Regions from separate parts of the Paraburkholderia sp. EG286B genome, predicted to be linked through region 3. Evidence: riboswitches for the same ligand, from Rfam matches in the RefSeq annotation. Region 3 holds a riboswitch; each other region holds the start of a gene.
What was found. A riboswitch is a leader RNA that binds a small molecule or an ion and turns the genes downstream of it on or off. The one in region 3 is predicted to bind cobalamin.

Region 1: linked by a shared signal. The riboswitch ahead of AB4Y42_RS15350 (CbtB-domain containing protein) and the one ahead of cobW (cobalamin biosynthesis protein CobW) in region 3 are both predicted to bind cobalamin.
Region 2: linked by a shared signal. The riboswitch ahead of AB4Y42_RS30805 (TonB-dependent receptor) and the one ahead of cobW (cobalamin biosynthesis protein CobW) in region 3 are both predicted to bind cobalamin.

The regions. Positions count from the first base shown of each region.
Region 1 is NZ_JBFRCF010000006.1:261,663-271,696, reverse strand. It holds gene astD (succinylglutamate-semialdehyde dehydrogenase) at 1-582, opposite strand, end outside; gene astA (arginine N-succinyltransferase) at 585-1,619, opposite strand; gene aruF (arginine/ornithine succinyltransferase subunit alpha) at 1,616-2,695, opposite strand; gene AB4Y42_RS15380 (aspartate aminotransferase family protein) at 2,738-3,955, opposite strand; gene AB4Y42_RS15375 (GlxA family transcriptional regulator) at 4,185-5,279, opposite strand; gene AB4Y42_RS15370 (ABC transporter ATP-binding protein) at 5,313-6,101, opposite strand; gene AB4Y42_RS15365 (ABC transporter permease) at 6,133-6,846, opposite strand; gene AB4Y42_RS15360 (ABC transporter permease) at 6,860-7,549, opposite strand; gene AB4Y42_RS15355 (CbtA family protein) at 7,867-8,619, opposite strand; gene AB4Y42_RS15350 (CbtB-domain containing protein) at 8,633-8,851, opposite strand; cobalamin riboswitch at 8,891-9,036, opposite strand; gene AB4Y42_RS15345 (histidine phosphatase family protein) at 9,081-9,710, shown strand; gene AB4Y42_RS15340 (AbrB/MazE/SpoVT family DNA-binding domain-containing protein) at 9,839-10,034, shown strand, end outside.
Region 2 is NZ_JBFRCF010000017.1:76,245-86,278, forward strand. It holds gene AB4Y42_RS30770 (3-(methylthio)propionyl-CoA ligase) at 1-596, shown strand, start outside; gene AB4Y42_RS30775 (porin) at 706-1,896, shown strand; gene AB4Y42_RS30780 (BON domain-containing protein) at 1,929-2,297, shown strand; gene AB4Y42_RS30785 (DUF2182 domain-containing protein) at 2,531-3,340, opposite strand; gene AB4Y42_RS30790 (DUF899 domain-containing protein) at 3,349-4,113, opposite strand; gene AB4Y42_RS30795 (helix-turn-helix domain-containing protein) at 4,263-5,483, shown strand; gene AB4Y42_RS30800 (glutamine cyclotransferase) at 5,519-6,160, shown strand; gene AB4Y42_RS30805 (TonB-dependent receptor) at 6,209-8,140, opposite strand; cobalamin riboswitch at 8,245-8,427, opposite strand; cobalamin riboswitch at 8,518-8,652, shown strand; gene AB4Y42_RS30810 (porin) at 8,899-9,993, shown strand.
Region 3 is NZ_JBFRCF010000009.1:261,688-271,721, forward strand. It holds gene AB4Y42_RS21385 (diguanylate cyclase) at 1-285, opposite strand, end outside; gene AB4Y42_RS21390 (flagellar brake protein) at 552-1,520, shown strand; gene AB4Y42_RS21395 (VWA domain-containing protein) at 1,528-2,271, opposite strand; gene AB4Y42_RS21400 (ATP-binding protein) at 2,193-3,230, opposite strand; gene cobN (cobaltochelatase subunit CobN) at 3,227-7,021, opposite strand; gene cobW (cobalamin biosynthesis protein CobW) at 7,049-8,140, opposite strand; cobalamin riboswitch at 8,354-8,624, opposite strand; gene AB4Y42_RS21415 (cobalamin biosynthesis protein) at 8,767-9,258, shown strand; gene cobO (cob(I)yrinic acid a,c-diamide adenosyltransferase) at 9,258-9,860, shown strand; gene AB4Y42_RS21425 (cobyrinate a,c-diamide synthase) at 9,865-10,034, shown strand, end outside.

The DNA of each region.
Region 1 (10,034 bases), on a different contig from region 3:
CACGCCCGCGGGCAAGCCGGCTTCGCGCCAGAGTTCGACCGTGACGCGCGCCACTTCCGGAGCGAGCTCCGAAGGCTTGAACACGACCGCGTTGCCCGCGATCAGCGCCGGCACAATATGGCCGTTGGGCAAATGGCCCGGAAAGTTGTACGGACCGAACACGGCGACGACGCCATGCGGGCGATGGCGCAGCACCGCCACGCCGTCGGCCATCGGCGCACGCTTCTCGCCGGTGCGCTCGCCGTAAGCGGTGATCGAAATCGCGACCTTCGCGGCCATCGACGCCGCTTCGGTGCGCGCTTCCCAGAGCGGCTTGCCGGTCTCGCGGCCAATCGCCTGGGCGAGCGTTTCCTTCTTTTCGGTAACGAGCGCGGCGAAGCGCTGCACGATCTCGCAGCGCGCTTCGAGCGGCGTTTGCGCCCACGCGGCGAACGCGCGGCGCGCGGCGTTCACGGCGCGCTCGACCTCTTCGGCGCTCGCGGCGTTGCCGCTCCACACGGTCTCGCCCGTGCCGGGGTTGCGCGAAGCGAACGCGGGGCCCGAGGCCGCGCACCATTGCCCATCGATGTAAAGCTCGTTCATGGTCATCCCTGTTTTTGCTTTGCTGCCGGGCCGAGCACGCGCACCGGCTCGCCCGCCGCGACGTTCAGCGCCGCCGCTTCCGTGGCGCTCAGCGTGAACACGCCGTCGTGCACGACGCCCGGCGCGAAACCCACGCGAAAATCGCCGAGCGACGTATTGGATACGAGGGAGCGCACGCCCTCTTCGGCATGCGCCTCGCCGATCTCGACCGGCACGACCACGCTGTCGCGCACCGTGCGCAAATCGCCGATATGGCATTCGAGCACCGGGCCCGCGTCGAAGATATCGACGTGATTCTCGTAGCGCAGCCCCTCGGCTTCGAGCATGCGGCGTGCGGGAATCGTGTCTGCATGCGTGAGGCCCACGCAAGCCTGCGCTTCCTCGGGCAGCAGTTCGACGTACACCGGGTAACGCGGCATCAGCTCCGCGAGGAACGACTTGCGCCCGTGCGAGCTGAGGTAGTCGGCAGCGTTGAAATCGATTTGATAGAAGTGCGAGCCGACCGCGCGCCAGAACGGCGACGTGCCTTGCGCGTCGAAATGGCCGCGCAATTCCGCGCACAGGCGCTCGGGGAAGCGCTCGCGAAACTGCGCGATGAACATGAAGCGCGAACGCGACAGCAGGCTGCCCACCCCGCCCGTCCGATAGCGCGGCGAAAGAAAGAGCGAGCACACCTCGGCGTAGCCCGTGAGATCGTGCGAGATATTGAGCGCGCGCATGCGCGTCCAGATGCCGAGCTCCTGGCTTGCGTGCACCACGGTGCTCACGCGGTAGTTGTAGAACGGCTGCTCCAGGCCCACGGCCGTTTCGATGCCACAAACGCCCGCCACGTCGCCCGTGGCCGTGTCTTCCATCACGAAGAAGTAGCCCGCTTCGCGTGGCGCGGCCTCGCCTGCGAGCGTGCGCCGCGCGCGCTCGATGCGCGCCTTGAGCGCCTCGCGGTCGGGCTTGAAGGTGGTGAGGCCGGGGCCCGTTTCCTGGGCGAGCGCGACGAGCGCGTCCACGTCGCCCGTTTGCACGACGCGTACCACGATCATTGTGCGTCTCCCATATAAGCGTCCTCTGTTTGCGGGGTGGCGCGATACAGCGGCGCACAGCGCACCGGCTCGCCGTCCTGCACGCCGAGCGCGGCGCGCGCGCTCGCGTCGAGCGGCGCGATGATGCCGGCGCCCTTCTCGCTTTCGGGCAGCGTCGCGAGCACGCAGCGGAACTCGCCCGCGTGCTGGCTCGCGACCAGATACGCCGCGCCCTCTCGATTCGTTGCGAGCGCAACTTCACGCACCGTGCGCGTCTCGCTTCCAGCGACGGAAGCCGTGCGATCGACCTGCGCGGTGAGCACCGGACCCGCATCGAAAATATCGACGTAGCGGTCGGGCTCGAAGCCCTCTTCCAGATGAATTTCGTAAGCGAGCAAGGCGCTCGGATCGGGCTCGCCGAGCACGCGCTGCGCGGGCTCCGGCAGCAGCGGCACGTAGAGCGGATAAGCCGGCATCACCTCGGCGATGAAGGTACGGCTGCGTCCGCCCGACGCCAGTTCGATGTCCTTGAAGTCGCGCCCGAAGAATTTGCGCCCGACGGCCTCCCAGAACGGCGACACGCCCTTGTCGTCGGTCACGCCGAGCAACAGCGTGAACACTTCAGGCGTGAAGCGCCGGCGGTTCATCGCGACGTACATCATGCGTGCGCGCGACATGAGATGCGCGGCCGCGTCGCCGCGCAGCGACGGCTCGATGTAGAAGCCTGCGAGGCGGCTCTTGCCCGTGAGTTCGTGCGACATCGTCAGCGCGTGAATCTTGCGGTTCACGTGCAGCTCGCGCGACGCGTGAATCAGCGCGTCGTTGCGAAACGCGTAGAACGGCTCGGCGTAGCCGGCCGCCGCCACGATGCTCGAGGTGCCGACGAGCCGCCCCGTGGCGGAATCTTCGAGCACGAACAGATAGAACTCCTCACCGGGGAAGTCCACGTCCGCGCGAAACGAATCTTCGGAAAGCGCGATGCGCGCTTCCAGCGCCGCGCGGTCGTGCGGCAGCGAATGCAGCACCGGCTGCGCGGTGCGCGCCATGTGGGCGATCGCGTCGAGATCGGAAAGCCTGGCGGGGCGAACGAATAGCATCGTCGATCCTGTGTGTGCGCTGGGTTGCGGCTGGGTTGCGATTTAGCGTGCGCCGATCACGTCTGCGCAGGCCTGCTCGAAGCGCGCAAAGCCTTCGTCGAGGTCCGCTTCGGGAATGATGAGCGAGGGCGCGAAGCGCAGCACATCCGGCCCGGCAATCAGCATCATCACGCCGCGATTCGCGGCCGCCCCGTTGAAGTCCTTGGCGCGGCCCGCAAAGCGCGCGTTCAGTTCGGCGCCGATCAACAGCCCCTTGCCGCGCACTTCCTTGAACATGTCGAAGCGCTCGTTGAGCTTCGCGAGCTTGCCGCGAATCGCTTCGCCGCGCGCACGCACGCCAGCCAGCAGCGCCGGATCGCTCACGAGCTCGACCACCTTGCCCGCCAGAGCGGCGCCCAGCGGATTGCCGCCATAGGTCGTGCCATGCACGCCCACCTTGAAGTGCGCGGCAATCGCTTCGGTCGTGAGCATCGCGCCGATCGGGAAGCCGTTGCCGAGCGCCTTGGCGGTCGTGAGGATGTCGGGCGTGACGCCCGTATCTTCGTAGGCGTAGAAGTGGCCCGTGCGGCCCACGCCCGTTTGCACTTCGTCGAAAATCAGCAGCGCGCCGTGCGCGTCGCACGCTTCGCGCAGCGCGCGCAGGAACGCGGGATCGGCGGGAATCACCCCGCCCTCGCCCTGCACCGGCTCGACGATCACGGCGCAGGTCTGCGCGCCGATGGCGCGCTTCGCCGCTTCGATGTCGTTGTACGGCAGATGCGTGATGCCGCCCGGCACGGGGCCAAAGCCCTCCGAATACTTGGGCTGGCCGCCCACGCTCACGGTGAAGAACGTGCGGCCGTGGAACGACTGCGTGAACGAGACGATCTCGAACTTGTCGGCGCCGTGCCGATCGAACGCCACGCGGCGCGCGAGCTTGAGCGCCGCCTCATTGGCCTCCGCACCCGAGTTCGCGAAGAACGCGCGATCGGCGAACGTGAGCGCTTCGAGCTGGCGCGCGAGGCGCAGCACCGGCTCGTTGGTGTAGCCGTTGCCGATGTGCCAGAGCTTGCTGCCCTGCTCCTGCAGCACGCGCAGCAGCTCCGGATGCGCATGGCCCAACGACGTCACGGCGATGCCGCAGGCGAAGTCGATGTAATCGCGGCCCTCGGTGTCCCACACGCGCGAGCCGACACCGCGATCCGGCACGAACGGCGCGGGCGAGAAACACGGCACCATCACTTCGTCGAAGGTCTTGCGGCTCACAGTCTGGTCGTTCATGGCGATTCCTCTTTTACTCAGTGCGTGTCGAATTCGGGGTCGGTGTGCGTTGGGGCCGTGCCCTTTCGCTCAGGTGGCGTTGCATGGGACGGGACTAAGCGCTCCGGCGCCAAGCCCGTCGACACCTGTGCAGTGTAGGCAAGCTGCGCGCAAACGTCTTGCGCAGGCGCGACGCGTTTTTTCGTACGGAACCTGCAAGGTCCGGGCGCTTGCTGCGCCGCGGCCAGCTTCACTGCACTTCCGGCGGCTCGACGAGCGCGCCCGCGCGCGGTTCGGCGGCGGCCCCGCCGTGCTGGCGCTCGATCCAGTTGCGGCGGTCCTCGCGCGGCGTCACGCCGAAGCGCTCGCGGTACGCATTCGAAAAATGCGCCGCCGACGAAAACCCGCACGCGAGACTGATCTGCACCACCGACTTGCTGGTGCGCTGCAATTGCGAGCGCGCCTTGGCAAGGCGCAGGCCCAGGTAATACTTCGACGGCATCGCGCCGAGGTACTGGCGAAACAGCCGCTCGAGCTGCCGCCGCGACACGCCCACGAGATTCGCGATCTCGTCGGTCGTGAGCGGGTCCTCGATATTCGCCTCCATCAGCTTGAGCGCGTCGTTCAGGCGCGGGTGCCGCTCGCCGGGCGCGGTCACGAATGGAATGCGCTGGCGCTCGTCGCCGCTGCGCAGCGTGCTGGCGCCCAGCGCGTCGGCAATGCGCTCGGCGAGTTCCGGGCCATGGTCGCGGCCGATCATCGCGAGCATGAAGTCGAGTGTGGCCTGGCCGCCCGAGCAGGTCGCGCGGTCGCGGTCGATTTCATAGATGTGCTGCGTGACGATGGTGCGCTCGAACTGCTCGGCGAACTGCTGGAAGGTTTCCCAGTTTGCGGCCACGCGGTAGCCCTGCAACTGCCCCGCCATCGCGAGCCACCAGATGCCGTGGTGAATGCCCGTGACGAGCGGCGTGCGCTGCCCCACGCGCGCGAGACTCGCGAGAAAGAGCCGGTAGTCGGCGAACTGCTGGTAGCGCTCGGTCACGACGATCAGCCAGTCGGCTGAAACGGCGTCGCCGAACGCGCAGTCGGCGGGCCACTGCGCGCCACCCGCGAGCGGCACGGGGCGGCCGTTCCACGAGCACATCTGCCAGCGGTACAGCGCGCGGCCGTCGATCTCGTTGGCGAGATTGAGCGCGTCGACGATCGGGCCCACGCCCGACATCGAAACGGGCGGCAGCGCGACGATCGCCACCTGGGTCGTGCGGCTGGCGCGCGCGAGCGGCACCTGGCCCCCGGGCGCGGCGGCCGGAACTGAAGCGGAAGGAAGAGCGGCGGAACGGACCATCGGCAAGACGCGGCGCGAGACTGAACGCGCCGCTTACTTGAGACTGCCGGAGAGGAACTGACGCAAGCGATCGCTCTTCGGCGCGCCGAGCACATCGGCGGGCGAGCCCTCTTCCTCCGTGCGCCCCTGGTGCAGGAACATCACATGATTCGAGACGTTGCGCGCAAAGCCCATTTCGTGGGTGACGACGATCATCGTGCGGCCCTCTTCGGCCAGCTTTTGCATCACCTTGAGCACTTCGCCCACGAGTTCGGGGTCGAGCGCCGAAGTCGGTTCGTCGAACAGCATCACGTCGGGATGCATCGCGAGCGCGCGCGCAATCGCCACGCGCTGCTGCTGGCCGCCCGAAAGATGCGACGGATATTGCTTCTCCACGCGGGGCGCGAGGCCCACTTTCTCCAGATACTGCCGCGCGCGGTCCTCGGCTTCCTTGCGCGGCACGCCGAGCACGTGGATAGGCGCTTCCATCACGTTCTCGAGCACGTTCATGTGCGACCAGAGATTGAAGTGCTGGAACACCATCGCGAGCTTGGTGCGGATGCGCTGCAACTGCTTGTGGTCGGCCACATCCAGGTCGCCGTTGCGGCCCGCCTTCGTGCGCACGGCCTCGCCGTCCACGACGATCTCGCCGGCGTTCGGCTTCTCGAGGAAATTGATGCAGCGCAGGAAGGTGCTCTTGCCCGAACCGCTCGCGCCGATGATGCTGATCACGTCGCCCTTCTTCGCGTCGAGCGAGACGCCCTTGAGCACCTCGTTGTCGCCGTAGCGCTTGTGGATGTCGCGCGCGACGAGCTTGCTATCTGAGGATTGCGTCTGAGCCAAGATGGTCTCCAGTTTCCGGTGTTCCAGTGAATCAGCGGGTGCGCACGGCGAGATGGCCGAGCCAGCGTTTTTCGGCGCGGCGGAACGCGGCCACCAGCACGAACGATACCGCACAGTAGATCAGCGCCGCGAGGCCGAACGACTCGAACGAGCGGTAGGTGACCGAGTTGGCGTCGCGCGCGACCTTGAGAATGTCGGGCACCGTCGCGGTGAAGGCCACCGTGGTCGCGTGCAGCATCAGGATCACTTCGTTACTGTACAGCGGCAGTGCGCGGCGCAGCGCCGAAGGCAGGATCACGCGCCAGTACATCGTGAACGGGCTCATGCCGTAGGCGCGCGCCGCTTCCACTTCGCCGTGCGAGGTCGCGCGGATCGCGCCCGCGAAAATCTCCGTCGTGTACGCACAGGTGTTGAGCGCGAACGCGAGCACCGCGCAGTTCAGGCCGCTGCGGAAGAACGCGTCGAGCAGCGGCTCCGAACGGATGAACGCGAGACTGTACACGCCCGTGTAGATGAGCAGCAACTGCACGTAGAGCGGCGTGCCGCGAAACACGTAGGTGTAGAAACGCACCGGCAGCGAGAGCCAGCGGCGGCTCGAGACGCGCGCCACGGCGAGCGGCACCGCGCACACGAAGCCGAAGGCGACGGAGATCACGAGCAGCCACAGCGTCATCGCGAGGCCCGAGACATGCTCGCCGTCCCAGTAAAGGAACGCGCGGCCGAATTGCTGGATGATTTCGTTCATGACGGCCTTTTCCTCACAGTTGCGCGTGACGCACGCCCACCGAATAGCGGCGTTCGAGCCAGACGAGCGCGAAGTTCGAGAGCGTGGTGATCGCGAGATAGATGAGCGCCGCGATCACGAGGAAGAAGAACAGGTTGAAGGTGCTGCGGCCCGCGTCCTGGGCGGCCTTCACGACATCGGCGAGACCGATGATCGAGACGAGCGCCGTCGCCTTGACGAGCACCTGCCAGTTGTTGCCGATGCCGGGCAGCGCGAACCGCATCATCTGCGGAAAGAGGATGCGGGCGAACACGCGCGCCCCGCTCATGCCGTAGGCGTGGCCCGCTTCGAGCTGGCCGCGCGGCACCGCGAGAAACGCGCCGCGAAAGGTTTCGGTGAAGTACGCGCCATAAATGAAGCCGAGCGTGACGACGCCGGCCACGAACGGATCGATATCGATCTGCGCCATGCCGAGCGCGTCGGTGGCCTCGTTCACGCCGATCTGGATGCTGTAGAAGAGCAGCAGCATCAGCACGAGGTCGGGCACCGAGCGGATCAGCGTCGTGTAGGCGGTCGCCACGGCCGCGAGCGGCCGGTTGAACGAGAGCTTGGCTGCCGCGCCCGCCAGGCCGAGCAGGACAGCCACGCCGAGCGAGAGGAGCGAAAGTTCGATGGTCTGGATCGTGCCGGCGAGCAGCACCGGGCCAAAGCCGTAAAGGATCACGCGCGTCTCCGGAACAAAGTTGTTTTGTCGTTTCGGGCGGCCTCGCGCGGCACGTGGGCGCCGCCGAAACCGATGAACTGGCGCGGATCGTCTCAGTGCAAAATGGATTGCTCAAACTAGCGCGGCGCGGATATTGCAGTGCAGCATTGCCGCGCGACGCGTCGGCGCGTGCGGATCAGGCCCGCACAGCCGCGGGCGCGATGCTTTTGAAAGGCGGAAAAAAATGCCCCGGCACGCGAGGCGCGCGGGGCATTTACGCAAGTTTGGGGTCGCTTTTTCGATAGGCGCGCGGCGTGCGCGCCGCGACCCGGCGGAGCTTACGCGGCGCGCGTTTGCGTGCCGCGTGCGCTGCCCGCACGGGCGTTCGCGCCGAGCAGCTGTTCGGCGAGCGCGCCGAACAGCAGGCCGATCGTGGTCCAGAGAATGAGCTGCATGCCGATCGACACCGTGCGGAACTTCCACAGCAGCACGGCCGGGAACGCGGCGGGCACCTCGTTGATCGTCGGCAGCGCGAGCTGGACCGCGCCGATCACGACGACGAACAGCACGAGCGCCACGATCGAAGCGTTCCAGACGCCCAGACGCGGCACGAACGCGGCGCGCACCTTGAGCGATAACACCGACACGGCGATCGAGATCGCGATCATCAGGAAGAAGAGCCCGGTTCGATAGCCGATCGTCTCCGGGTCGCCGACCGAGGGCGGATTCGACGGATACTTGATGTTCGGCACCATGTAGATCGCGACGAACGCCGCGAGCGCGAGCCAGGCCGAGAGCGCGCGCGGCGAAAGACGCCCCGCGCGGCCATTCGCATACGCGAAGACGAGCGCAAAGAGCCCGCCGATCGACGCGCCATAGACCATCACGCCCGTGAAGAGACCGAAGCTCGCCTGGGTCTCGCGGCTGACGATTTCGGGCTCGGGCGCTTCGCCCTTCGCGGCGTCCGCTTTCTCCTCGAAGGAAATCGCCTGATCGACCTGGGGCTCGCCCGCGATCTTCGCGAAGCCGAACGTGAGGAGTCCCGCGGCGATGCCTGCGAGCATGCCGCGTACCAGCAACTTGCCAACCATGTTCAGCTCCCGGTCAGTGGCAGGGGAAGCCGAGCAGATGGCGGCCGTCGTGAACGAACTCGTGGACGTACATGCCCGGGAAGATCGCGGTGGCGCCCTGCTCGGCGCCCACGAAGTACAGGGCCAGCAGCAGCATGAGGCCGCCGAAGATCGCCCAGGGCAGGATCTCCCGCAGCGGAATGGGCGCCGGCGCGGCCGGTGCGTGCTGCAAGGGGAATGTGGTTTCGGACATGCTGACTTCTCCTGGGGTTACGCGCCCCGCTAGTCGTTGAAAGAGTGGTTCACGACGCGCAGGTCTGACTTCCGTTGCTTCGATGTTTTCGACGGCAACCAGTTACAGTGGCGCGACCGCGCCGGACTTGCACCGGCTTCCGCGTGTCGTGGAGCCTGTATTCTACGCGCTGCGGCGGCTGGCCGCGGCTCGAATGTCAGCCACAGAGTGGCGAAGCAAAAGGAGAAGCATGTCGACGACAGTCTGGCTGGTGAGCCATGCGGCCAATGCCGCGCTGCGCTCGGGCACGTTCCCGCACGAGCCTGACGTGCCTGTAGCGGGCGGTGACGCCGAAGCAGCGCTCGACGCGCGCGCACTCGAGGCGCTCGCCGCCTGGCGCGAGCGCTGGCACGTGCGGCTGGCCGGCGGTCATCGCCATGGCGAGGCGCCGTGCGCGCTCACGAGTCCCGCAGCGATCGCGCGCGCGAGCGCACGCGCGGCAGGCTTCGCGGGGGCAACGCCAGCTGACGCGCTCGCCGAAGCCGCCTTCGGCGCGTGGCAAGGCCGGCGCCTGACGGATCTCGCGCGGGAAGCGCCCGAAGCCCTTGCGGCCTGGACGCGCGATCCAGGCTTCAGGCCGCCAGACGGCGGCGACTCGTTCGACGATGTCCGCGCGCGCGTCGGCGCCTGGCTCGATGCGCTGCCCGAATCGGGACACACCCTGATCGCCTTCACGCACGCGAGCGTGATCCGGGCGGCGATTCTTCACGCGCTGGGCGCGCCGTCGTCGGGTTTTCGCTCGATCGAAATCGCGCCGCTTGCCGTGACGGCGCTGCGCCGCTCGGAGCACGGCTGGGTATGGCTCGCAGCGATGGACTGAGACAGGGACGGCATTCCTTGATCTGCGTCCATGCGCCGCGAAACTACACGTATCAACGCGTTGACACACACCTATCCGAGGCCTAGCATCGGGACTGTATCAACCACGTAGATACACCGCGATCAGGTATGGACATCAAGCTCAACACGTTATTGGCCAGGCGGCTGATTCAGTACGAGGACGAAATGGCGATACAAACCCTGAAGCGTTGGGGAAACAGCCTTGCGGTGCGCATTCCGGCCAGCCTTGCCAGCAAGCTGGCGTTGGCAGAGGGACAGGAAGTCGAGGTGGAAGTCGAAGATGGGTCGCTCACGGTTCGCCCGC
Region 2 (10,034 bases), on a different contig from region 3:
AGACCGAACTGGCCGAAGACGAGCGCTATGCGCTGCAGGCGAAGCAGGGGCGCTCGGTGTTCGGCATCGACATGAAGATCGTCGACGCTGCGGGCGAGGAGCTGCCCTGGGACGGCAATGCCGCCGGCGACCTGCAGGTGCGCGGCCACTGGGTCGCGAGCGAATACTTCGGCGGCGACTACGCCTCGCCGCTGCAGGACGGCTGGTTCCCGACCGGCGACGTGGCGAAGATCGATGCCGACGGTTTCATGCAGATCGTCGATCGCAGCAAGGACGTCATCAAGTCGGGCGGCGAGTGGATCAGCTCCGCCGACATCGAGAACGTCGCGAGCCTGCATCCCGAAGTCGCGACGGCGGTGTGCGTTGCGGCGCGTCACCCGAAGTGGGACGAGCGGCCGCTCTTGCTGATCGTGAAGAAGCCGGGCAGCGCGCTCGAAGCCGACGACCTGCTCACGTTCTTCGACGGCCGCGTGGCGAAATGGTGGAAGCCCGACGCCGTGCTGTTCATCGATTGCGTTCCGATCGGCGCGACGGGCAAGGTGCTCAAGAACCAGTTGCGCGATCAATATGGCGGCCACTACTTGCAAGCTGGTTAAGGTCCCAGGTCACAGCGTTTCATTCAGGCAATACCCTTCAGGCTATACCCATCAGGCAACAACAAAAGACGCCGGGTCCACCTGGCGGCCACACACACGGAGAGAGGCAATGAAATTGAAGTTCGGCAGCGTGGCAGCGCTGATCCTGTTCGCCAGCGCGGCGCATGCGCAATCGTCGGTCACGCTTTATGGCGTCGTGGACTCCGGTCTGCTTTACCAGAGCACGTCGGCGCAGCATGCCTTCGCGCCCAAGACAGTGGGCGGCAAACTATTCAATGGCAACGCGGGCTCTATCTTTGCGCTCAAGGACGGCGGCATCTACTCGAGCATCTTCGGCATGAAGGGCAGGGAAGACCTGGGCGGCGGATACGCGGCCAACTTCAAGCTCCAGGGATCGTTCAACAGCTCCAACGGGCAGACGGGATTGAACAGCTCGGCAACGGCGAGCGCGATTTTCAACCAGGTCACCACCATCGGCCTTTCGGGTCCGTTCGGCAAGATCGACTTCGGCCGCCAGTTTGCGCCGATGGCCTACGCCATGGCCGAAACGGACGTGCGCAATGCGCAGTACTTCGGCAGCACGCTGACTGCCTGGCTGACCATGAACACGATGTCGGGCTGGGCGGGGAACAACACGAATGCCCAGATTGGCGCGCTTTACGACGACAATGCGATTGTCTATAACTCGCCGTCGTTTTACGGTCTTTCGACTGCACTCGAATACGCGCCCGGCGGCGTGGCAGGGCAGCCCCAGGGCGGCACGCGCGAGTCGGCCATCCTCAAGTACTCGGGCTTTGGCCTGAACGCCGATGCCGTCTACTACAACGGTCACGATGCGAACCCGTACGGGTACTCGAATCCGCCGACTGCGGCGCCGGCAACCGGCCAGAACAACAACCGCTTCATCTATTTCGGCGCGAAATACACGTGGCACGGGCTCTCGGTCTCGGGCTCGTTCGCCAACGGCCGCAATCCGGCCAACACGAACGGGGTGCCGAAGTCACTGGTTGTCTCCGGTGATTTTGACATGTGGACGGGCGGTCTTGGCTATCGCTTCTCGCCGGCGCTCAACGTCACTTCGGGCGTTTACTACCTGAAGGACAACCGGAACAACTCGAACCAGTCGACTGCCTACGTACTCGGCGCCGAATACAACATCTCGGGACGCACGCTGGTTTATGCCCAGGGCGGCTATGTGTCCAACCGCGGCCAGATGAACCAGGAGCTTATTTACGGCACGCCTGTCGCCCCGGGTCGCAACACCACGGCTGTCAACGTCGGCCTGCGCCATACCTTTTAAGCCGCGAGCAGAAGCCACCATTGGAGTATGGAATGAACACATTTAACAAGACCCTCAGCCTTGCACTCGTCACGCTGCTCGCCGCGGCGTCCCTGAACGCTTCGGCCCAAACCGAGGCCAGCGCGCCCAGCGCTACGGCCTCGGCGGCGGCCAGCACCGAGGCACCCGCGACGCCGAGCAACACCAAGCTGCGGCGCGCGGTGTACCGCGCGCTCGCGAAGCACAAGGAAATTCAAGGCGGCAGTATCGGCGTCAGTGCCAAAAATGGGGCGATTACGCTCAATGGCACGGTCACGGATGCGGCGCAGGTCGACAGAGCCGCCGAGATCGCCAGGGGCGTTCCTGGCGTGACCTCGGTGACGAACAAGCTGACGGTTCAGAAACCTTTAGGCGGCATGTGAGCCGTCACCAGAGGCGCGGAGTGCGGTGAGGCCGGGAGTCCCCCCGGTCGCGCCGGGCTTCGCCCAGCAGCACGGAGGTTGAATCCAGTCGGCCTCCTGCTGTTACTCCGGATTGCCAGTAACAGTCCGGAGCGTCGATCAGACTCGTGTGCAGGCGCGAGTCTGGAGGCGTGAGTTCGACGTTAGAGTCGGAGCGTTTTATCGCCGTTTCGCGAGTGCGGAACGGCGATTTTTTATGCAGCCAACGCCCGCACCAGCATCACCAGGCCCGCCGCAATCGCAGCCGCGCCAATCCCGCGTGCGACTCTTGTGCCGCCCGGCATCCACCGCTCCGCCGCGATCGCCGCCGCGACCAGCGCCATCGCAGGCCGATCCATCACGCCCGCCGCAAGCAGCGCCGCCATCAAATTTCCGCAGCAGTACAGGCAATGCCGGCCGAGCTTCAGGCCGTGACGCAGCGCAGCCTGCATATCGAACCGCGCATGCCCGCACGACGGCACGTTCCCGCAGCACGCAAGCCACCGCGCTTTCCACGCGGAGAACTGCAGCACGCCCGCCATCACGACGACCACACCGGCCAGGGCCGGCGCGCTATGCGCTAGCGCTGGCGCCTCGACGGCCAGCGCGGTGAGTCGCGCCCCCGCCGCGTACACGAGCCCCCCGACTACGAGCCACACGAAGAAGTAACCCGCACCGGCCATCACCGTCATCCCACCCGCACGCGCCGCGCGTGCGTCGCCCAGCGCCTCGAAATACCGCCACAAAGCGGGCGCGACCGCGGGCAACATCATTGCGACCATCATCACATTCCACATGCCGGCAAACGATACGGCGGCGTCGAACCACGTGCGTCCGCACATGGGCGTCCAGAGCGTGGACATCGTCCAGCCGCCAGGCATCGGCGTGCCGCCCATCGCCTGCATCGAAGCGCACCAGACGAACGTCGCCGCCGCGCTCGCCGCGCAGACCAGCGACGCAACGCCGAAGAAAATCGCGCGCGGTGTACCGCCGCGCAGCCGTACCGTCATGCCGACGTTATCCATGATGCGCCTCAGCTCTCTGCGTACTCGTCATGCCGGTGCCACCAGATGCCGGCCTCGTTGCGTCCCTTCGGCGCGCGGTCGAGCCACTGGTACATGCCCCACACGCCATCGAGGCCGCGCGCATAGGTCGAGTACGTGTGATAGACCACGCCGTCCTCGAGCACGAACGCGCTCAGGCCCGGACGGTCGCGCGTGTAGGTCGCCGCGTCGGTGCCGCAGCTCGCCGCGAACTCGGCAACGGGCGCGGGCGGCGGATTCATGTCCATGGCGTGGCCGCTGCGCGCATAGTTGTATTCGATGTCGCCCGCGCGCTGCTGCGCGGTGGTGAACGCCACGTTGAAATCGAAGTTGAAGTCGTTGCCGCTCGACGAGGCCCACGGGAAATGCCATCCCATGCGCTTGCGGTAGCTGAGCAGCTTCGCGAGCGGCGCGCGCGAGACCGCCATGAGCCGCACGTCGTGATTCGCGAGATGCACGGCGATGCCTTCGAAGCCATCCGCAATCGACGAGCACGACGGACAGCCCGCCGCGTAATCCGGTCCGAACATGAAGTGATAAACGAGCAGTTGCGAGCGCCCCTTGAAGAGATCGGCGAGCGTGGCGCCGCCCTCTTCGGTTTCGAAGCGATACGTCTTGTCGACGCGCACCCACGGCAACGCCTGGCGTTGCTGCGCCAGTGCGTCGCCGCGGCGCGTGTGTTCTTTCTCGGCTGCGAGCAGTGCGATGCGCGCCGCAAGCCAGTCTTCGCGCGTTCCTGTGGTATGGGTTGCCATTGCCTGGTCCTCCTATGGATTCACTATGGTGGCGGCGCGCTGTGCGCATCGCCATGCCGTTCGATCGATGATTCGTTTGATCGCCGTGTTAGATTAGGTCCGGACCGAGGAGGAGGGGGAGTGACAAGTGTGGCGGGATTCCCATGACCATGGATTCGCTGATCACGGCGGCGGCGCGCGCGCTCGCCGCCGGTGATCCGTTCGGCGCGCTGAACCGGGTCGCGTTGCGCGACGACGCGCCCGCGCTCGCGCTGCGCGGCATCGCCATGGCGCAGCTCGGCGACTTCGCGCGCGCCAAAGCGCTGCTGCGCAGCGCGGCGCGCGGCTTCGGCTCGCGCGAGGCCGTGGCGCGTGCACGCTGTGTCGTCGCCGAGGCCGAAATCGCGCTTGCTTCACGCGATCTCGGCTGGCCGACCGATACGCTCGCTGCGGCGCGGCAAACGCTCGAGGCCCATGGCGACCGTCTCAATGCCGCGCACGCACGCTACCTGGAAATACGCCGTTTGCTGCTCATCGGCCGGCTCGACGAGGCCGGCGGCATGCTTGCCGAAGCCGATCCCGCGCCGCTGCCGCCCGCGTTGCGCGCGGCGCACGAGCTGATCGCCGCCGGCATTGCCATGCGGCGCATTCAGACGCAGGCGGCGCGGCGCGCGCTCTCCGCGGCCGCGCGCGCCGCGCGTGACGCGGGCATCGCGGCGCTGAGCGCCGAGATCGAGAGCGCCGCGCGGCTGTTGACCTCGCCGGCGGCGCGCCTCATCGCGCGCGGTGAAGAGCGGGTGCTGCTGCTGGAAGACGTCGAGGCGCTGCTCGCCTCGAAGGCGCTCGTCGTGGACGCGTGCCGCTACGTCGCGCGCGAGGGCCCGACCGTCATCGAACTCGCAAGACGGCCCGTGCTGTTCGTGCTCGCCCGCGCGCTCGCCGAGGCGTGGCCCGCCGACGTGCCGCGCGACGCGCTCATCGCCCGCGCCTTTCGCACGAAGCACGCCGACGAAACGCATCGCGCCCGCCTGCGCGTGGAAATCGGCCGCTTGCGCACGCTGATGCGCGACGTGGCGGAGATCGGCGCGACCCAGCAGGGCTTCGCGCTGGCGCCGCGCCACGCGAGCGAAGTGGTGGTGCTGGCGCGGCCCGTGGAAGAAAAGCACGCCGCCGTGCTGGCTTTTCTCGCCGATGGTGAATCGTGGTCGAGTTCGGCGCTGGCGCTGGCGCTTGGCGCGAGCCAGCGCACCGTGCAGCGCGCGCTCGATTCGCTCGCCGCGGCGGACAAGGTGCAGTCGTTCGGCTACGGCCGCGCGCGCCGCTGGACCACGCCGCCCGTCCCCGGATTCGCGACGACCTTGTTACTCCCCGCGCCGCTGCCAGGCGAATAGGATGAACGCCTGTCCCGTCATTCAAGGAGGAAACCATGAAACGAACGACTGCCGAAATCGTCCGCGAGTACGGCCCTTTTCCCGGCATCGAGAAGGTGGGCGGCGTCTCGTACGACGGCAAGCAGGTGTGGTTCGCCGTGGGCGAGCGCATCGCGTCGCTCGATCCGCAGAGCGGCCAGACACAGCGCTCGATCGACATTGCGGCACACGCGGGCACGGCTTTCGACGGCCGGCATCTGTTTCAGATCGCCGAGGACCGCATCCACAAGATCGACCCTGAAACGGGCCGCGTGCTTGCCACGATTCCCGCGCCTGGAGGCGGCGGCGACTCGGGACTCGCGTGGGCAGACGGCACGCTCTGGGTCGGGGTGTATCGCGAGCGCAAGATCCATCAGGTCGATCCGCAGACGGGCGCGATCCTGCGCACGCTCGAATCGAGCCGCTTCGTCACGGGCGTGACGTGGGTGGACGGTGAACTGTGGCACGGCACCTGGGAAGGCGACGAGAGCGACTTGCGGCGCATCGATCCGGGCACGGGCGAAGTGCTGGAACAGCTCGACATGCCGCCGGGCACCGCCGTTTCGGGGCTGGAGTCCGATGGCGACGAGCAGTTTTTCTGCGGCGGCGGCAACAGCGGGAAGATTCGCGCGGTGCGGCGGCCGAAGCGCGAGGGCTAGGCGAGCGGGCGCGCGAAACGCTTGAACGCACCCGCTCGCACGCAACGCTCAGAACGTATAGGTCACCTTGCCAAACGCCGTGCGCCCCAGCGTGTTGTACCCGTATGCAGTCACGTACTGCCGGTTGAACACGTTCGCCAGCGTGGCCGAAAGCGCGAGATGCGCATTGACCTTGTACGACGCGCGCAGGCTCACCGTGGTCCACGAAGGCAGGTAGATCGTGTTGAGCTGGTCGTCGAACGTCGAGCCGTTATACAGCAGCGAAACGCCGGTACTGAGCGCGTGGAGCTGGAACTCGTCCCACGTGTGATCGACGCTCAGGCTCGCCGTCTGGCGCGGGCGGCGATTGAGCCAGGTCTGGTCGGTCACGTCCTGCGGATTCAGGATCCCCACCGTGAGGCTCACTGGCGTGGACTTGCCGAGCGTGCCCTTGTACGAGAGGTCGAGCCCCTGAATGTGCGCGCGGCCCACGTTCACGGGCAGGAAGGTCTGCGAGTTGTACGTGATGAGGTCGTGCACGCGCGTGTCGTACACGGCCGCCGTGAACGTGCCGATCGACGTGGTGGCGTCGAGCGCGGCTTCGATCGAATCGCTGCGTTCGGGCAGCAGGTTGGGATTCGAGTAGCCCGGATAGTAGAGGTCGTTGAAGGTCGGCAGGCGGAACGCGTTGCCGTACGAAACGCGCGCGGTGTAGACCGGCGTGATCGCCCACGACAGTGCGACGTTGCCCGTATTCACCGATTGCCCCTGCACGATCTCATGCCGCCCCGCCAGAAACAGCGTGACGGGTCCGAGCGTGGTGGACTGATGCATCGACACGGCCGAATCGTTGCGCGCGGGCAGGCCGCCCGGCACATCCACGGGCAGGAACGCCATCTCGCGCGTGTAGTCGTAGGCGAGCTTGGTCTCTCCGTCGAGCGGCATGCCGAAGAGCGTGTGGCCTCTTTCCTGATGCGTGATCGACGTGGAGGTGGAAAAGCGCGTCGAGTCGATCTCGTCGGTCGGGATCGCCGGGTCGTTCGAATAGAGGAACTGACGGTCCGTCGCGTAGCCCACCGACTGGTCGAACTGCGTGGTCGGCGTGATGTCGAGGTGGAACGCGAGGCCGGTCGTGAGCTGGTTGTCGCGCTGGCGGTCGTTGCCCCCCGCGTTGTCGTACGAGAGATCGGAGCGGTGGTAGAGCGCGAAGGTCGAGATCGACCAGTTGTCGTGCGCGTAGCCAAGGCGCGCGTCCAGGTTCTGCGCGTGGTATGGATTGCGGCCGTCTTCGTGGCCGTAGGCCCCGGGCTGCGTCGCGTCGATGCCCGCTGTGTTGTAGTCGTGCAGGCCCAGCGAGTAGGTGAGGCCGCTCAGTGCGGAAAGCGGCCCGGTCGAGCCGATCGTGCCCGAGGTGCGCACCTGCGTGTCGAAGGTCTTGTTCGAGCCGCCGCCGAACGAGACGGTGGTCTGGTTCGGCTGGTTCGACGCATGACGCGTGAAGAGCTGCACGACGCCGCCCACGGCATCCGCGCCGAACGAGGCGGCTGCGGGGCCCGAGATCACTTCGACGCGGTCGAACGAGGCGGTCGCCAGATCGGCCCATTCGGCCGTGCCCGTGGTGACGGAGCCAATGCGTATGCCGTCGATGAACACGGCCACCTGGTCGGCCGACGACCCGCGGATGCTCACCCCCGTGTACGACCCCGGCCCGCCGGTCTGCGAGACGGTGACGCCGGGCAGCGTGGCGAGCGCCTGCGCGATGCTGGGGTCGGCGGGGGAGACGCGGTCGAGGTCCTCGCGCGTGAGCACCTGGGTGCTTGCGTAGCGCTGGTCGAACGATTGCGGCAGATGCTGCGCGTCGCCCACGACGAGGATATTGGGCAGCGTGGTGCCGTCGCCGGCTTGCTGCTGTGTCTGGGTCGGCGATGCGTCGGCGGCCTGCGCGGTTTGCCACGCACAGGCGAGCGCGGCGGAAGTCAATACGAATTGGCGAAACTTCATGATGCGGTGGCTGGAAACAGCTCCTGAAAAACGGGCTGTCCGTGCAACGGGCGATCGCCGCGTGGGCGGTGCTTTTGCGCATTGGGGATCCCCGCCCGCTGCGGCTGCTGGACTCGGCTGATGGCAGGTCTCCTGGCTCGCGGGTCGACGTCCGTTGCCGGCCTTCCCGGTTTCCCAGTGGCACGCTCTGGCATGGACTCGCCGCTAACAGTTGCGGGGGCAGCCGCAGTCTTGCACTGCGTTCCCTTTTGATCCCGTCGCCGGGAACCATCAGCGCGCAAGGGTAATGGCCGCGCATTCGCCGCGTCAACCTTTGACGTGTGTCGTGTGGCGAAAACACCCGGTTTGGCCGCTCCCGCAACTTACGCTATCCTTGCAGCTGTTTTTCGCGCGTAGGCGCTGCACGAGCGAAACGCAGCAGGGAAGCCGGTGAGAATCCGGCGCGGTCGCGCCACTGTGACTGGCTGTCAATCGAGCCAGAAGTCAGACCCCGCTACGTTTATTTCACGACTCATTCCCGGGCGCGTAACCCAAGGAGCCGTCAATGCACACCCTCCCACCTTGGAAAAGCGGGCCAATCCGGCCACCACCACCGGCCCTGATGCGGCGTAGACCGCTCACGGGCCACCAGGCGTTCGCTGTTCAAAAGCACGCTGGATATTGACGGATTAACGACGACGTCGGGTCACCTCGCCGCAACAAGCGAGGGCTGACGGCGCTCGTCCATGCATTCTTTACTAGCACAAACAAGAAGACTCATGAACAAGCACATTCTGGCCGCCCTCGGCGGGGCGGCGTTGGCATTCACAGGCGCTGGCGCCTCGGCGCAGCAGGTCACGTTGTACGGTGAGATCGACGCTAGCGTCGACTATGTCAGCGACGTTGCGGGCCGCAGCCAGTATCGCGCAGGCTCGGGCCTGATCGACGGCAGTTTTTGGGGCCTGCAGGGCAGCGAGGATCTCGGCGGCGGCAACGCCGCGATCTTTCGCCTCGAGCGCGGTTTCTCGGTCACCTCCGGCGAAGCCTTCAACGACCATCCGTTCTATGTTGGTCTGCAATCCGAACGATTTGGCACGATCACGCTGGGCCGCCAGTACGACACGATGCACGACTACTTCGCCCCGTTCACGCTGACGGGTGGCGCGGCCGGCACGGCATTCGCGCATCCGTTCGACAACGACAACGCCAACAATTCCTGGCTCGCCTCGAATGCGGTGAAGTTCGCGAGCGCCACATACGGTGGTTTCAGCGCCGGCGCGATGTACGCGTTTTCGAACGCGGCGGGGCGCTTCGCGCAAAACCGCGCTTACGGCTTCGGCGCGCATTACGAGGGCGGCCCGTTCAGCGCCGGTGTGGCTTGGATGCACATCGACGGACGCGGCGCCTCTTCGGTGGGTGCGTACGACACGTCGGTGCTGCCGGGTGCGGGCCTCGTGCCGACCGAGGTCGCGGTGCAGCGCGAAGATACCATTGGCGCGGGCATGAGCTACGCGCTCGGCGACGTGACGCTCGGCGCGGCCTGGTCACGTTCCATTCATACGGGTGTGAGCGAGGCCGATGGCGGCGTGCCGCTCCCGTCGATCGCCTTCAGCAACTACGAAGTGAATGCGCTGTGGCAGGTGACGCCCGCGTTCTCGCTGGCGGGCATGTATGCCTATACGGGCGCGACCTCCGCACATTGGCATCAAGGTGCGCTGCAGGCCGACTATCAGCTGTCGAAACGCACGGACGTGTATACCGAGGCGGTCTATCAGCGCGCGTCGTCCGGTGCGTTTGCGATGATCAACACCTGCGACCCGTCGGGCGGCCGCAACCAGGTGCTCGTGGCGGCGGGCATCCGGCATCGCTTCTGATTCACACGCAAAACGGCCCCGAACCATCGCGATTCGGGGCC
Region 3 (10,034 bases):
CACGCGGCCGAACAGCAGCTTGCGGCGGAGGTCGGGCGGCAGGCTTTGCGTGCGCGGGTCGCGCGCGCTCTCGGCGGCGTCGAGCAGCAACAGGTCGCAGATGCTGAAATTGGCCTCGAGGTCGTTCGACATCAGCGCAACGAGCGCGCCCGAGTTGTGCTGCGTGCTGACGATGGCCTGGGTGCGCTGCTGCATCAGCCCCAACAGCACGATGGCGACGATGGCCGCGCCGACCAGCGAGCCCATCGTGCCGACAATGAACGGATGGCTTCCCACCCACTGCATGAGCGCCCGATTCCATTGGCGGAGGATTCGCAAACATCGTGTCCAGAGCTTCATGAGGCGTTTCCTCTTGCTCCGCTCATTGGGTTGATACCGTTCGTACCGCGTGCCGGCCAATTACAGATTGCATTCAGGGGCATCATACTGCGGCTCGCGAAACCGCCTTCGAATCGCGGCACCTACTCAATTTCCCTGCCGCGGCGCCGTAAACCAGATGAACCCGCGAAGTGAATTCGCGACGCGAACCGCTTACTGCCCAGCCTGCGCCGATGACCAACCCGACCACCGAAGCTCAAGCCGAAGCCACCGACGCCGCAACCGATGCTGTAACCGAAGCCGCCCCGCTCACGCCGCAAGCCCTGCCGGTCGGCGAGCCGCTCGCCTGGCCCGTCGTCGATCGCGACGGCGCCCTGCTGCTCGACGCCGGCTCGGTGCTGATGGGCGAAGCGGAACGCGACTTTCTGTTCCAGCATTTCGCGCCTCATCGCGGCGACAGGGAACGGCTCGAGGCTGCAGCGGAAAGCGAAACGGCCGCGAATGCGGCTAGCATCGGCGATACCGCCGCCACCACGCGCGACATGCACCTGACCATCGGCGCGCTGATGGGCCTGCGTCCGCAGATGGGCGCGAGCGGCGCACCGATGCACCCGTGCCGCCTGATCGGCTTCGCGCCCAACGAGGCACTCTTCGTGACGACGCCCTATGTCGACGGCCGCCCCATCGCCATCACGCCGGGCGAAAACGTGGAGATCGTCGCGATTGCGAGCCAGGCCGTCTATCGCTTCGTATGCACCGTGCATGCGCTCAGCCAGTCGCCGCTCGACTACCTCGTGCTTTCGAAGCCCGCCAACATCCGCCGCCTGCGCGAACGCCGCTCGATTCGGGTGCGCGCGCAATTTCCTGTGCGCTATGGCATCGGCGAGGAAGGTGCGGGTTATGACGGCGTGGCGCTCGCACGCGGGATCAGCGCGCTCGGGCTTTCGGTGAGCGCCGCGTGGGCACTCGGCAAGGTGGGCGAGCGGCTGCGCGTGGCCTTCCAGCTGCGCTCGGGCGACAACGCGACGGCGATCGAAACCACTGCAATCATCCGCAACGTGCAGGCGGAAACGGGCGACCCCGCCCACGCGACGCTCGGCCTCGAACTCGACCGCCTCACGCCCGCCGAACAGATGGCGATGAAAGTCTACGTATTCGATCGTCAGGACGACGTGCTGTACTGGACCGGCAGCATGCGCTAATGCGCGTTCAGGCGAGCAATGCCTGAGCGTCCAGGCACTCGCCGGCCCAGGCTCGCGCGAGCGCCTCGCAGCGCCCCACGCGCAGCGCGCCAAGTTCGCAATCGATCACCGTGACGTGGTCGGCGTGGCGCGGCCGCTCGGGCCACTGCGTCGTGCGGCCGTCGCTGAACAGCCAGAGATGACGCGCGCGCGCCGGATCGCGGCGCGCGGCGGTTTCGAGCACTTGCGCCGCGCGGCCGATGCCCACTTCGAGCGGCGTGCCGCCGCCCCCGCCGATCGGCTCGATCCAGCGCTCGTTCCACCAGCGCGGCACCGCGGGCCCGAACCTCAGCTCGGCGCCGGCGCCGCCGAAAGCAATCAGCGCCACCTCCACACGCTCGGCGCGGGCGCGATCGAACAGCGCGACCAACAATCCCTTGGCGAGCGCGAGCTGGCCGCGCGCGAGCATCGAGGCCGAGCAGTCCAGCACGAAGCAATGGAGCGCGCCGGAGCCGGTCTTGCGTCTGGCGTAGCGGAAATGTTGCGCCTGCAACGACCCGGCGCGCTTGGCCGCGAGCGTGGGCGGCCAGGCGATGCGCTCGCCGCGCTTCGCGACTTGCGCGGGACCGCGCCCCGGGCCTTCTCGCCGTCGAGCGCCGCCCTGTGCCGAGGCGGCGGCCTGTGCCCGACGGGTCAGCGTTTTTTTGCGGGCAGCGGGACCACGCCCTTCACGGCCTTCGCCGCGACGGGCTCGGGCGGCATCTCGCCCCAATCGGCATCCGACGTTGTTTCGGTGTGCTTGTCTTCGCGCCTGGAAGCGGAGGGCGGCTGCTGCGGCTCGGGGGAAGACGGCGCATCGGAACGCCGCGGCATGGCGTGCCGGCGATGCGCGAGCACGCAATCGGCAACCTCGTCGACGTGTTCCGGGCTCACCGCTTGCGCCCCTTCGAACGCCGCGAGCGCACGCGCCGCACGCAGCATCACGAGGTCGGCGCGCAAGCCGTCGACGGCGGCCTCGATGCAACGCTGCGCCGCGCACTCGTGGACGGCATCGCTCCAGTCGAGCTTGCCGAGCGCAGCGCGGGCCGCCGCGAGACGCTGTGCGAGCGCGCGCTTTTCGGTCTCGCGCGCCGCACAGAACGCCTGCGGATCGGCGTCGAACGCGAGGCGCGCCTTGACGATGCGTTGCCGTTCAGCGACGTCATAAGGCGTGCCGAGTTCGACCATCAAGCCGAAGCGATCGAGCAATTGCGGACGCAACTCGCCCTCTTCGGGATTCATCGTGCCGACCAGCACGAAGTGCGCGTCGTGCGTGTGCGACACGCCATCGCGCTCCACGGTGTTCACACCGCTCGCCGCCGCGTCGAGCAGCACGTCGACGAGCGCATCGGGCAGCAGGTTCACTTCGTCCACGTAGAGCACACCGCCGTGCGCGCGCGCGAGCAGCCCTGGCGCGAAGCGCACCGCGCTCTCGCGCAACGCCGCTTCGAGGTCGAGCGTGCCGATCAGCTTGTCCTCGCTCGCGCCGAGCGGCAGCGTGACGAACGCGCCTTCCGGCAGGAGGGCCGCGAGCGCCCGCGCGGCCGTGGATTTCGCGGTGCCGCGCGGCCCGCTCACCAGCACGCCGCCGATCGCGGGGTCGATGGCCGCGAGCAGCAGTGCGCGCTGCAACGGCGCCTGGCCGACCAGCGCGGTAAAGGGAAACGCGGGACGCGTGGCCGCAGCGCTCATGGTCCTGATCCTTCCAGATGCTGCCCGGCTTCGAGCAGACGGTGTTCGAGTTGTGCGCGATGCTCGCCCGGCTCCTGCCAGAGACCGCGCTGGATCGCTTCGAGCAGGCGCTCGCACACGGCATGCATTGCGTGCGGATTGTGGCGCTGCATGAATTCGCGCGTGTCGTCGTCGTGCACGTAGGCGTTCGCGACGAGCGCGTACTGATGATCGCCCACCACGCGCGTGGTCGCGTCATAGCCGAACAGGTAATCCACGGTCGCCGCCATTTCCGCCGCGCCCTTGTAGCCGTGACGCTTCACGCCGTCGATCCACTTCGGGTTCACCACGCGCGAGCGGATCACGCGCGCGATCTCTTCGTGCAGCGGACGAATCCGCGGCGCAGCGGGATTGCTGTGGTCCGCGTGATAGAGCGCGGGCTGCGCCTGCGAAAAATGCCGCGCCGCCGCGGCCATGCCGCCCTGGAACTGGTAATAGTCGTTCGAGTCGAGCAGGTCGTGTTCGCGGTTGTCCTGGTTCTGCAGGACCACGTCGAGCGACGCGAGACGCGCGCGGAACGCCTCGCTCGCCTCATCGCCCGCGCTCTTTTGCGCGTAGGCGTAGCCGCCCCACGCCTGATACGCGTTCGCGAGATCGGCGTCGGTCTGCCACTGGCGATGGTCGATCATCGACTGCAAGCCCGCGCCGTACGCGCCGGGGCGCGCGCTGAACACGCGCCAGCCCGCGCGGCGGCGCGCCTCGTCGGCGGCCATGCCGTTCGCGACCAGCGCATCGCGCTCGCGCAGCACGCGTGCGCGCAGCGGGTTCTGGTGCTCCGGCTCGTCGAGATCGGCCACTGCCTGCACGGCGGCGTCGAACAAATGCATGACGTTGGGAAACGCGTCGCGGAAGAAGCCCGATACGCGCAGCGTCACGTCGATGCGCGGCCGGTCCAGCGCCTCGACCGGCATGATTTCGAAGTCGGTCACGCGCTGGCTGCCGGCAGCCCACTTCGGCCGTACGCCGATCAGCGCGAACGCCTGGGCGATGTCGTCGCCGCCGGTGCGCATCGTCGCCGTGCCCCAGACCGAAAGCCCCACGGCGCGCGGGTAGTCGCCGTGCTCCTGCAAATGCCGCTCGATGAGCTGATGCGCCGATTTCATGCCGAGCGCCCACGCCGCCTGGGTCGGAATGGCGCGCGTATCGACGGAATAGAAGTTGCGGCCCGTGGGCAGCACGTCGGGACGGCCTCGCGAGGGCGAACCGCTCGGGCCCGGCGGCACGAAGCGGCCTTCGAAGCCACGGCGCAGCTGGCGCAACTCTTCGGGGCCGCAGGCGTCGAGGCGCGGCAGCACGTCGTCGCGCAGGCGCGCGAGCACCCGGGCCGCGTGCGGCAGCGATGCAGGCTCCGCATCGCTTCGTTCGCCTGAGCAAATGTCTTCGATCAGCGTGGCCGCCAGCATTTCGAGGCGTTCGCGCGTGTCGCCGGCATGACGCCATGGCGTATCGCTCACGACAGCGAGTTGCGGCGGACGCGGGCCCTGCCACGGCGCAGCCCAATCGACCGTAGCCGGATCGACGAGGTGATCGATACGCAGGTCGCGCGCGAGCGCGTCGATCAGGCCCGCGTTTGCGCCCTGCCCGTCGCCGCATGCGTAGCGCCCGAGCGCGAGCAGCGTGTCGCGCCGCTGCTGGCCTTGCGGCGATTCGCCGAACGTATGCAGGCCGTCGCGAATCTGCGCTTCCTTCAGCTCGCAGAGGTAAGCGTCGGCGCGCGTGAGCAATTCGTCTTCGCCCGCCTGATCCTGCGGCGCGGAAACGCTCAATTCCTCGTGCAGCCGATGCTCGATGATCGTCGCGAGGATGGTCTTGCGCAGCAGCTTGGCGCGGCGCGGGTCCACCATCAATGCTTCGTAATACTCATCGACCTGACGTTCGAGGTCTTGCAGCGGCCCGTAGTTCTCGGCACGCGTGAGCGGTGGCATCAGGTGGTCGATGATCACGGCCTGGGCGCGGCGCTTGGCCTGGCTGCCCTCGCCCGGATCGTTGACGATGAACGGGTACAGATGCGGCAGCGGCCCGAGCGCCATGTCGGGCCAGCAGGTGTCGGCGAGCGCCACGCTCTTGCCGGGCAGCCACTCCAGGTTGCCGTGCTTGCCCACGTGCGCGATGGCGTCGATGCCGAAGGTCTCGCGCAGCCAGAAGTAAAACGCGAGATACGCGTGCGGCGGCACGAGTTCGGCGTCGTGGTAGTTCGCGTAGGTGTCGTCGCCGCGCGAGCGCGACGGCTGGATACCCACGAACACCTGGCCACAGCGCCAGCCCGCAATCATGAAGCGGCCGCGGCGCACCGTGGGGTCATCCTCCGGCACGCCCCAGCGCGCGATCAGCGTGTTTTGCGCCTCGACGGGCAACTGCGAGAAGCGCGCGCGGTAGTCGTCGAGAGAAAGACTTTGCCATGCGGGGCGCAGCGCGCGCGTGTCCGGATCGTTCGTCACGCCCTGCGTGAGGATGCGCATGAGCGCGTCGCCGTCTGCGGGCAGATCGGCCACGCGATAGCCTTCGTCGCGCAGCATGCGCAGGATGCCGACCACCGAGGCCGGCGTGTCGAGCCCCACGCCGTTGCCGATGCGCCCTTCGCTCATCGGATAGTTCGCGAGCACGAGCGCGAGCTTCTTCTCTGCATTCGGCAGGCTGCGCAGACGGCACCACCGGCGCGCCAGTTCGGCGACGAAAGCCACGCGTTCGGCGTCGGGCTGATAGCGCACGACATCGACCTGCGTCTCCTTGCAGTGGTACGCAAGGCCCTTGAAGCTGATCGCACGCGTAATCACGCGGCCGTCCACTTCGGGCAGTGCGATATGCATGGCGATGTCGCGAGAATTCAGGCCGTGATTGTCCTTCACCCAGTCTTCGCGATTGCCGCCGCTCAGGATCACCTGGAGCACAGGCGCGTCGCCGGCGAGCGCGATCGGTTCGGGGTCATCGAGCGATGAAGCCGCGAATGCCGTGGTATTCAGCACGAGCGAGACGTCGTGTTCGGCCGCCAGTTGGTCGAGCACGTCGCGGCTCAAGGCGTCCTTGAGCGACGTGATCGCAAGCGGCAGCGGGTTCAGGCCGCGCGCGAGCAGCGCGGCGATCAAGGCATCGAAAGCGGCGGTGTTCGCCGCCTGCAGATGCGCCTTGTAAAACAGCAGCGCGACGACCGGCGCGCCGGGTTGCCAGCGCGCGCGCCATTCGTCGATGGTCGCGACATCGCGCTGCGGGCAATAGAGTGCGGCGGCCGGCAGCGCGACGGGCGGCGCGGGCTCGCTGCCCCAGTCGAACGCGCGCCACGCGAGCGCACGCAGGAACGATTCGGCGTTGGCCGCGCCGCCTTCGCGCAGATAACGCCACAGCAAGCGGCAAAACTCGGGCTCGGCGCGGCTCTTGGCGATGAGATTGGGGTCTTCCTGCAAGTCGCCCGAAAACATCGCGAGCAGTTGTCCGCGACGCCCGGCGAGCGAGACGACCTGCTCGATCCCATAAGGCCAGTACGTTTCGCCGCCCAGATGATCGACCACCACCACGCGCGCGTGCTGCAAGACGTCTTCGACGTAGAAGTCCACCGACGCGGGCTGGCGCAGATACGTGACGTTCGCGAGCCGCACGCCCGGAAAACCGGCGGGCAGACGCGGCACCACGCTCGCCAGCAGCGCGAGCGTGGTGTCCGCCGAACTGAGCACGACGATCTCGGCGGGCTGCTGGTCGATCCGGATAACGCCTTGCGTGTCGTCGACGAAACCGCCCGGCGTGGTGCGCAGCAAATGCATGGAACAGCCTCGTCTAGCTCGGCGCGATCACTTCGCGGCCGCGGTCTGCAGGTTCGCCAATGCGGTATCGAAGGCCGCTTGCAGCGTCGCGCCATCGAGGTCTTCGCCGATCAGCACGAAACGGCTCGCGAGCGGCTGTGCCGCGCTTTCCTGCGCGTTCCAGCGGCGGTCGAAATAGCTGTCGAAGCGACGGCCCACGCCTTGAATCACGAGGCGCATGGGCGCGCCCGGCAACGCGGCAAAGCCCTTCACGCGATAGATCGTGTGCGCATCGACGAGTTGTTGCAGCGCCTCGATCACGCTTTCGCGCGAAGCGGCAGCGCCTGACACCACGACCGAATCGAACTCGTCATGGTGATGATCGGGATCGTCGGCGGAACCGTGATGGTCGTGCCGCAGATGAATGCTCTCCTCGGAGGCCGCCTCGAGCCCGAGCAGCGTATGCAGATCGAGCTTGCCGTGCTGCGCGCGCACGATCTTCACCTGCGGCGGCAGTTCTTCGCGCAGTTCGGCGATGAGCGCGTCCTGGTCCGCAACGTCCAGCAGATCGGTCTTGTTGAGAATGACGAGGTCGGCCGCCGAAAGCTGGTCTTCGAACAGCTCATGCAGCGGCGACTCGTGATCGAGGTTCGGGTCGGCGCGGCGCTGCGCGTCCACGGCCTGCGGATTTTCGGCGAACTGGCCGCTCGCGGCGGCGGGGCCGTCCACCATGGTCACGACCGCATCGACGGTGAACGCGTTGCGGATCGACGGCCAGTTGAACGCCTGCACGAGCGGCTTGGGCAGCGCGAGACCCGAGGTTTCGATCAGCACGTGATCGACATCGCCGCGGCGTTCGAGCAGTTTCTCCATCACGGGAAAGAACTCTTCCTGCACGGTGCAGCAAAGGCAGCCGTTTGCGAGTTCGTAGAGCTGGCCTTCGGTTTCGTTGCCGTCTTCGTCGCAGCCGATGCCGCAGCCACGCAGGATTTCGCCGTCGATGCCGAGTTCGCCGAATTCGTTGACGATGACCGCGACGCGCAGGCCGCCCGCGTGCTGAAGAATGTGACGCAGCAGCGTGGTTTTACCGCTGCCGAGAAAGCCCGTCACGATCGTGACCGGAATCTTGCGCATTTGCATGAAGTGCTCCTTCGGCGCCAGGCCGTATCGAGGGGCATGGTGCGTCGCGCCTGCCGTTCGTGCGGGTGCCGTGTTGCGCACACGCGCGTATCCATGGAGACGCTGTCACGCGCAACGATGCAACAACCTGCAGGGGACGAACGACCAGAAACGCACCCGGGCCTCGCCCGGCTGACGCATGAAAATCACGGACCCGGCACCGCATCCCCGCAGCGCGAATCCCACGTATCTGGCCGGTATCCGGACTGACGAAACACCGCTTCGCCTTCCCGCGCGAGCGGCCTTGCGGCCGGCTTGCACAGTGGCGTGGACTGCGTAAAGCATGGAAGCGGTTTGCGGCATTCGTGCGAACGCCGCGCTCGTTGTACCGTTGCGGGTGCAGTTCAGGTTGGCCATGCCCGAGGCGGGATGGCTCCCTGATTCCCGTTTAACTGCGCGTGCATTATGAATCGCGCGCGCGAGCACCAGAGTGCGTGCGAGTGTAGGCGCGGGGGGCCTGCGCGTCAAGGAAGGCGTGGGAAGCCGCAAAAGCGTGTGCTATCGTAGCGCGCATCCGGCGCCTGCTGGAACGCGACGCTTTTGCTCGTTTTGCCTCTGCGGTCACGCCTTCGATCGACGCTCTCGCCGTGAATCCTGCCGAACATCGCGCCTCGCGCGCAGCCTCATTCGAAGCCACGCCGGAGCCCGCGCAGCGCGTGCCGCCGCTTGCGCTCGGCATCGGCTGCCGGCGCGGCGTGACGCTCGCGCAGGTCGAAGCCGCAGTGCGCGCCGCGCTCGGCGCGTGGCCGCTCGACGGCGTAACGGCCGTGGCGACGCTCGACGCCAAAGCCGGCGAACCCGCCTTGCAAGCGTTTTGCGCGGCACACGCGCTGCCGCTGCAGACGTACACGCGGGAGCAGCTCGCCGCGACGCCGACACTGGCGCCGCCCTCCGCCGCCGCGCAGGCGCAGTTCGGTGTGGACGGCGTGTGCGAGCCCTGCGCGCGTCTCGCGGCGGGCGGCGCTCCGCTCGTGCGCGGCAAGCTGGCGCTCGACGGCGTGACGGTCGCAATCGCAGGCATTCTGCAAGATCACGAAAACGCGGACGCGAAAACGCCGCCACCAACCCACTCCCGATGATGAAAACCGATCCCGAATCGCACCAACGCATGACGCAACGCCGCCGCGAAGGCCACGAGAAGAAGCAGGCCGCCGCGACGCACGAAAAGGGCCTGTTGATCGTCAACACCGGCAACGGCAAGGGCAAGAGCACGGCCGCGTTCGGCATGGCCGTGCGCATGCTCGGCCACGGCATGAAGCTAGGCGTCGTGCAGTTCATCAAGGGCGCACTGCACACGGCCGAACGCGATTTCCTCGGCAGTGTTGCGCACTGCGAGTTCGTGACGATGGGCGACGGCTACACCTGGAACACGCAGAATCGCGACGGAGACATCGCCACCGCGCGCAAGGGCTGGGACGAAGCGAAGCGCATGATCGAGAGCGGCGAGTACGCCATGGTGATCCTCGACGAACTCAACACGGTGCTCAAATACGAGTACCTGCCGCTCGACGAAGTGCTCGGTGTGATCGCCTCGCGCGCGCCGCACGTGCACGTGGTCGTGACGGGTCGCCATGCGCCCGACGCCCTGATCGAAGCGGCCGACCTCGTCACGGAAATGCGCCTCGTGAAGCATCCGTATCGCGAGCAAGGCGTGAAAGCGCAAAAGGGCGTGGAGTTTTGAGCGCATGAGCGCAACGGTTGCCTGCCCCGCGCTCTTCATCAGCGCGCCCGCTTCGGGCCAGGGCAAGACCACGTTCACGGCCGGCCTCGCACGGCTGCACCGGCGCGCGGGCCGGCGCGTGCGCGTCTTCAAGACCGGGCCGGATTTTCTCGACCCGATGATCCTCGCACGCGC